3 regions of the Streptomyces sp. NBC_00236 genome follow, and region 2 is predicted to be linked to each of the others. Evidence: riboswitches for the same ligand, from Rfam matches in the RefSeq annotation. Region 2 holds a riboswitch; each other region holds the start of a gene.
What was found. A riboswitch is a leader RNA that binds a small molecule or an ion and turns the genes downstream of it on or off. The one in region 2 is predicted to bind cyclic di-AMP.

Region 1: it holds a riboswitch for cyclic di-AMP, as region 2 does, so the genes downstream of both, OG446_RS29065 (M23 family metallopeptidase) here and OG446_RS03395 (C40 family peptidase) in region 2, are expected to answer to the same signal.
Region 3: it holds a riboswitch for cyclic di-AMP, as region 2 does, so the genes downstream of both, OG446_RS33645 (M23 family metallopeptidase) here and OG446_RS03395 (C40 family peptidase) in region 2, are expected to answer to the same signal.

What each region holds. Positions count from the first base shown of each region.
Region 1 is NZ_CP108100.1:6,496,174-6,498,430, forward strand. Features, by position in the region: gene OG446_RS29060 (M16 family metallopeptidase) at 1-839, shown strand, start outside; cyclic di-AMP (ydaO/yuaA leader) riboswitch at 1,067-1,233, shown strand; gene OG446_RS29065 (M23 family metallopeptidase) at 1,247-2,089, shown strand.
Region 2 is NZ_CP108100.1:792,436-794,692, reverse strand. Features, by position in the region: gene OG446_RS03405 (LysR family transcriptional regulator) at 1-35, opposite strand, end outside; gene OG446_RS03400 (LysE family translocator) at 108-755, shown strand; gene OG446_RS03395 (C40 family peptidase) at 789-1,262, opposite strand; cyclic di-AMP (ydaO/yuaA leader) riboswitch at 1,266-1,436, opposite strand; gene OG446_RS03390 (hypothetical protein) at 1,765-2,073, opposite strand; gene OG446_RS03385 (ATP-dependent Clp protease proteolytic subunit) at 2,081-2,257, opposite strand, start outside.
Region 3 is NZ_CP108100.1:7,555,946-7,558,202, forward strand. Features, by position in the region: gene OG446_RS33640 (tyrosine-protein phosphatase) at 1-475, opposite strand, end outside; cyclic di-AMP (ydaO/yuaA leader) riboswitch at 960-1,118, shown strand; gene OG446_RS33645 (M23 family metallopeptidase) at 1,122-2,063, shown strand.

The DNA of each region.
Region 1 (2,257 bases), 5.7 Mb from region 2:
TGGCCCGGATCGACTCCGCGGCCGTGCGCGCCTTCTACGACGCCCACATCCGCCCGTCCACCGCGACCGCCGTGGTCGTGGGCGACCTCACGGGCATCGACCTGGACGCGCTGCTCGCCGACACCCTCGGTGACTGGTCGGGCAACACCGCGGAGCCCCGCCCCGTCCCGCCGATCACCGCTGACGACACGGGCCGTGTGGTGATCGTGGACCGCCCCGGCGCGGTGCAGACCCAGCTGCTGATCGGCCGGATCGGCGCCGACCGGCACGACAGCGTCTGGGCGGCCCAGGTGCTCGGCACCTACTGCCTCGGTGGCACGCTCACCTCCCGGCTCGACCGGGTGCTGCGGGAGGAGAAGGGCTACACCTACGGCGTGCGGGCCTTCGCCCAGGTGCTGCGCTCGACGGCTCCGGACTCCGCCTCCGGGGCCACGGGCGCCGCGATGCTCGCCATCAGCGGTTCCGTGGACACGGAGTCCACCGGGCCGGCGCTGGAGGACCTGTGGAAGGTCCTGCGGACGCTGGCAGCCGAAGGGCTGACGGACGCCGAGCGCGAGACGGCCGTGCAGAACCTCGTGGGTGTCGCCCCGCTGAAGTTCGAGATGGCGGCCTCCGTCGCCGGCACCCTCGCCGACCAGGTCGAGCAGCATCTCCCGGACGACTACCAGGCGCAGCTCTACGCACGCCTGGCCGACACCGGGACGGTGGAGGCGACGGCGGCCGTGGTCAACGCCTTCCCGGAGGACCGGCTGGTCACGGTTCTCGTCGGGGATGCCGCGCAGATCGCCGACCCGGTCCGGGCCCTCGGCATCGGCGAGGTGTCGATCGTGACCGGCTGAGCACAACGGTCATCCCGCCCGGTATCAGGGCAAACAGAACAGTGGTGAAGGTCCCGGCGGAGCGATCTCCGCCGGGACCTTCCGTTTTGCCCCTTTTTGGGGGGTTGGTTGCCTTTCTGCCCTGTGGGATGCGCTACAAAACGGCCTGTCCGTTTGGTGACGGGAAGTGCCCCCGCTTAGCGTCGGCTCCGCTGTCCGTCACTCGTATGCCGCATCCGTGACGTACCGGGCAGCCATCGCCGAGTCCCCGTCAGGCGCGAGCCTGGGGAGCCGGGGACCCACGCAGTCCCTGGGGTGAATCGGATGGCCGTGTCCCGTACGGGACCGGGGATCCGTAGGAGACCTTCCTGCTCCGAACCCGTCAGCTAACCCGGTAGGCGAGAAGGAAGGAAAGGACCAGCCACTTCATGGCGTTCACCCGTGCCACCGGGAAGCATCGTGCCCCGGGCCGTCTGACGCGCACCGGCGCGAAGGCCGTCGGCATCGCGACCCTGGCCACCACCGGCGTCATCGGAGGACTGGCCTCCCCGGCCCTCGCCTCGGACACCGGGACCCCCTCCGTCGGCGACACCGGCCTCACCCAGGTCATCGCCATCGAGAACGTCCTCGCCGAGCAGATCGACGCCCAGGCGGACGCGCAGCAGCACCAGGCCGACGTCGCCGAGAAGAAGGCCGAGGCGAAGGCCGCCGCGAAGAAGAAGGCCGAGGCCAAGAAGAAGACCGAAGCCAAGGCCAAGGCTGCCGCGAAGGCCGAGGCCGCCGCGAAGGCGAAGGCCGCCCGGGCAGAGAAGGCCCGCGAGAGTGCGGCCCGTGCCGCCCGTTCCGCCGAGCGCACCCGGCTCGGCTCCTTCCAGCTCCCCGTCGCCGGCTCGTACGTGAGCACCGGCTACAAGTCCAGCGGCTCCATGTGGTCCTCCGGCAGCCACTCCGGCATCGACTTCCACGCCGCTTCCGGCAGTTCCGTCGTCGCCGTCGGCGCCGGCACGGTCGTCGAGGCCGGCTGGGGCGGGGCGTACGGCAACAACATCGTGCTGCGGATGACGGACGGCACGTACACCCAGTACGGCCACCTCTCCTCGATCGGCGTGTCCGTCGGCCAGAGCGTCGGTGCCGGCCAGCAGATCGGCCTCTCCGGCTCCACCGGCAACTCGACCGGCCCGCACCTGCACTTCGAGGCCCGCACCACGCCCTCGTACGGCTCCGACATGGACCCGGTCGCCTACCTGCGCTCCCACGGCGTCTCCGTCTGACCGGCCGACGACCCCTCGGTGAAGGCCCCGGCACCACGCCGGGGCCTTCGTCGTGTCCGTGTGTCCCGGCCTTCCGCAGCGGTGGCGCCGGAACGGCCCGGTGACCAAAAGATATTCATGAATTTCCACCCGCCGTCGGAAATGCGACCGCATTGCAATAGAGTCGCA
Region 2 (2,257 bases):
GCCACCAGCGCCGCGAGCCGTGTCGGGTCGTACATTAAGCATTCCTTTTGGCAGACCCAGAAGATTGCAAGTACACGCTAAAGGCTCCAGCGGTCCAGGGTGGACCCATGGACGCACAACTGACCGCCTTCATCGGGGTCGCCACCGCCATGGTCGCGCTGCCCGGCGCGGACTTCACCGTCGTCGTACGCAACGCCCTCGCCTCGCGCACGGCGGGAGTGGCGACCGCGCTCGGGGTCGCCGGGGGCCTCCTCGTCCACACCGTGCTCGCCGTAGCCGGTCTGGCCGCCGTGCTGGTGGCGGTGCCCGTGCTGTTCCGGATCATCCAGCTCCTGGGCGGCGCCTACGTGCTCTATCTGGGGATCTGCGCCCTGTACGCGGCCCGGCGCGGCACCGGGCAGGACGCGGAGGCCGGGCCGGACGAGGCGGACGGCGGGCGGTCGGGCATGGGAACGGGCCGCGCGCTGCGCCAGGGCTTCCTGACCAACGCGCTGAACCCCAAGGCGCCCGTGCTCTTCCTCAGCCTGCTGCCGCAGTTCGTGCCGGCCGGGGCCGCGCCCCTGCCCAGGACGCTGCTGCTCGCCGCGATCGTCGTGGTGCTGGCGCTGATCTGGTTCCCGCTGGTGGCTCTCCTGGTGGACCGCCTCGGCCGGTGGCTGCGCCGGCCGCGCACCGCCCGGGCGATCGAGGGCGGCAGCGGCGCCGCACTCACCGCACTGGGGCTGGTCCTGGTGACGGGCCCGCTGCTGCACTGACGCGGGAGAACGGGCCGGGGCGGGGGAGCGGCCTCAACGGACGCGTCCGTAGTAGACGCTCTTCGTCCAGATCTTCTCCAGGCGGACCACGGCCCCCGTCTTGGGCGAGTGCCAGATCTTGCCGCTGCCCGCGTAGATGCCCACGTGGTAGATGCTGCGGCCGGAGTGGAAGAAGACCAGATCGCCGCGTTGCCGCTTGGACGACGAGATGTGGCGGGTCTTGTTGTACTGCTGCTGGGCCGTGCGGGGGAGCTTCTTCCCGGCCTTCTTGAACGAGTAGAGCGTCAGCCCGGAACAGTCGAAGCGGCTGGGCCCGGTGGCGCCCCAACGGTAGGGCGCCCCCTTCTTCGACGCGGCGATCGTGAGGGCCTTCATCGAATGGCTGGCGGCCTGGGCGTCGGTCACGGCGCCGGGCACGAACAGCGAGCCGCCGACGGCGGCGAGAGTCATTACCGAGGCCGTACCGGCCCGGGCGAGCAGAGACGGGACATGAACCTGCGCAGTCATGCGCAACCCTTCGTCAGCCGCCTGTGAAGGATGACCTGTCGGGTTCGGGCCGGCGAAGTCGCCCGGCCGCAGATGCGGCTTCACCCCGAGGGACGACCGGAAGTCCGGTCGACCCGTTGTGCTGGGTCCTCCACTCCTGCCGATCCACTCCTGTCGACCAGGCATCCGGGCGGCGGCAGGACTCGGCGTCCGCCCGGACCGCCCCGCCGCGGTGGCGGGGGCTTGTCGTCCCAGGGATCTTGACTCACCGAGTGCCGGATTTCCGAGGTGAAACAGCCATATGTGAGGCTCATCACGAATGGACCGTTCGGGTGGCCAGGTGACGTTGCGGCAAACCGTGGGGTCACGGCGACCGGTGCCGCACCAGCGACGGAACGGGAGATTTCACCCATCGTCCACTTCGAAAACGCAAATCGAGTTGTCCCTCGTGCGAAGTAACGTCTACGCCGAACGAGCGAGAAAATTTGGTCCCCGCGTCGGGCGTGTCGGTGCATCGCGCTGATCAACTCGGCGCTTCGGGCGGCACGGTGACCCGCCCGGAGCGCCTTTCGCCGTCGAGAACGCGCAGCGCCCTGGTCAACGTGGCCGCGTGGATCCGGTCTTCGCCCCGCTCGTGCATCAACGTGAGCGCGTCGCGCAGCGTGGCCGCGTACGAGGCCAGCGCCTGGGCGGCGCGCAGGGCGCTGTAGGTGTCGCCACCGTGGGCCGGATTGATCCGGCCCACCTGGTCGATGACTTGCAGATAGCGGTCGATGAACTCGCCCTCCGCGCGGGTCAGGGCGGGCAGGGGCGCGAACTCCGGTGGCTGCATCGCGGATTCACCTCACGGGGTGCGCAGGCAGCGACAGTCCGCGTCGTTGCACGATGTGGTCGACCAGCCCGTAGTCCTTGGCGCCCTCCGCGTCGAGGATCAGATCGCGCTCGGTGTCGGCGGTGATCTGCTCGGCGGGGCGGCCGGTGTGACGGGCCAGCATGCCGGTCAGCGTGTCGCGCAT
Region 3 (2,257 bases), 6.8 Mb from region 2:
GCATCAGGGCGGGCACGCTGTCCTCGGCCAGGGCGTGCAGGACCCGGCTGTGCTCTGCCGTGCGGTCCAGGATGATCCGGCGGTAGGAAGCGACCATGCGGTGGGTCCCCTTGCCGTCGGCCAGGATCGACCGCAGCTCGTTCATGTTGCCGTCGCGCACCATCCGCCAGAACTCCGCGCCGTCCGCCGGGTCGCTGAGCGGGATGTTCACATTGCGCACGCCCGGCAGTTCCACGTCCAGGCCGTCGAGCTTGTGGTCGGCGCCGTTGCGGAAGTCGAAGACGGTGTGCAGACCGAGACCGGTGAGGAACGCGGTGTCCTCGGCCGTGGCGTGTGCCAGGTGACCACTGCGGTAGAGCCGCCCGTACCGCACCCGGCGGCCGTCCGAGGTGGGCAGGCCGCCCACGTCACGGAAATTGCGGACACCCGCCAGCTCGGGCTCCGTCGACGGGGTCTGCGGCAGCTGCTGCGTCACGGTCACTCCTGGGGGCTCTGCCGCCGGCGCGTGTCGCCCGCGGGTCCACTCTCGTGACGATACGACATTGATTCCTCAGGCAATCATCTTGGTCGTACCCGCACTTCGGGCCCCTGTGGCAGTCCGCCGGGCGGATCTCTCCGCACGGCCGCGCGGCCCTGGATCCACGCGGACGATGCGACGGAGCGGAAGCGATGGGCATGACATGTCCGTATTAGGGCTTTAGTCGAACATGCCCTACTTCTACGGTAGATGATCGCCCTCTCGTGAGCGGGATCATATCCGTGACGGTGTGTGGCGGCGGGGCCGCTGGGTATTCCGTGCGCGGCGCGGAAATCCAAGATCCGTAATCCACGGAGTGTGACCGGAATTCCTCGCCGAATTTCCGGCACGGAATCCCGCACGGAACCCGTGGCTTGTTTCCGCCGTCCCGGCTCGCTTACGTTCGCTGCAATCCGGACGGACCGCCTAATCCTGCCGCCGCCCGGAATTCGCACCCACTCACCGCGTGGCAGGAGCGGGGGAACCAGGTAAGCCGCCGGCCGGGAAACCGGACGGCTCGGGGTGAAGTCGCGCCAGCCGCGACCGGACATCTCCAGTCCGAACCCGACAGCTCACCTCGCAGGCGCCGGAGAGGAAAACCTTCATGCCCATATCGGGTAAGCACCGTCGTCCCAAGTCCAGCACCATTGCCCGTGGCGTCGTCGCCGCGAGCGCCGGCGGAGCCGTCATCGCGCTTCCGCTGCTCGGCGCCACCGGTGCCCACGCCGCGGAGCAGTCCGCTCCGGTCACCTCGAAGTCGGCCGCCGCTCACACCACCCCGGCCAAGCCGGTCGCGAAGAAGCAGGCCGGCGCCACCTCCTACACCGTGGTCTCCGGCGACTACCTGTCGAAGATCGCTGCCGAGCACAAGCTCAAGGGTGGCTGGGAGAAGCTGTACCAGGACAACCGCAAGGTCGTCGGCGACGACCCGAGCCTGATCTTCCCGGGCATGAAGCTGACCCTCGGCGGCAAGGCCTGGGGCCACGCCTCGACCACCTCCACGGGCACCACCACCCCGTCGAAGGCCCCCTCCAAGGCCCCGGCCAAGACCGAGACGAAGGCCTCCACGGCCTCCGACTCGTCCTCCTCCGACGACTCGTCGTCCAAGGAGACCTCGGCGCCGGCCACCCAGAGCAACGACTCCGGTTACGTCCACCCGGTCCCGGGCAACCACACCACCGCGTACCGCGCCTCCGGTGCCAACTGGTCCAGCGGCAGCCACACCGGCATCGACTTCCCCGTGTCCACCGGCACGAGCGTGAAGGCGATCACCTCCGGCACCGTCGTCACCGCCGGCTGGGGCGGCGCGTACGGCAACGAGGTCGTCATCAAGCACGCCGACGGCCACTACTCGCAGTACGGCCACATGTCCTCGCTCTCCGTCTCGGCCGGCCAGACCGTGACCGCGGGCCAGCAGGTCGGCCTGTCCGGCTCCACCGGCAACGCCACCGGCCCGCACCTCCACTTCGAGGTCCGCACGGGTCCGGCGTACGGCTCGGACATCGACCCGATCGCCTACCTGGCGTCGCACGGCATCAACGTCTGATCCGGGCAACACCGGTCCGGTGAACCGGGCCTGAGCAATGCATGGAGGGACGGTGCGCGGCGGCGCACCGTCCCTCTGCCGTTGGCTGTCCGTGCTCGGAAGAGGCGCGCGGCTCCGGGGCGGCGGCGGTGAATGGTGGCGGTGGGTGGTGGCCACTCTTATTCCCCCTTTACCAAAAACTGACCGGGTGGTCT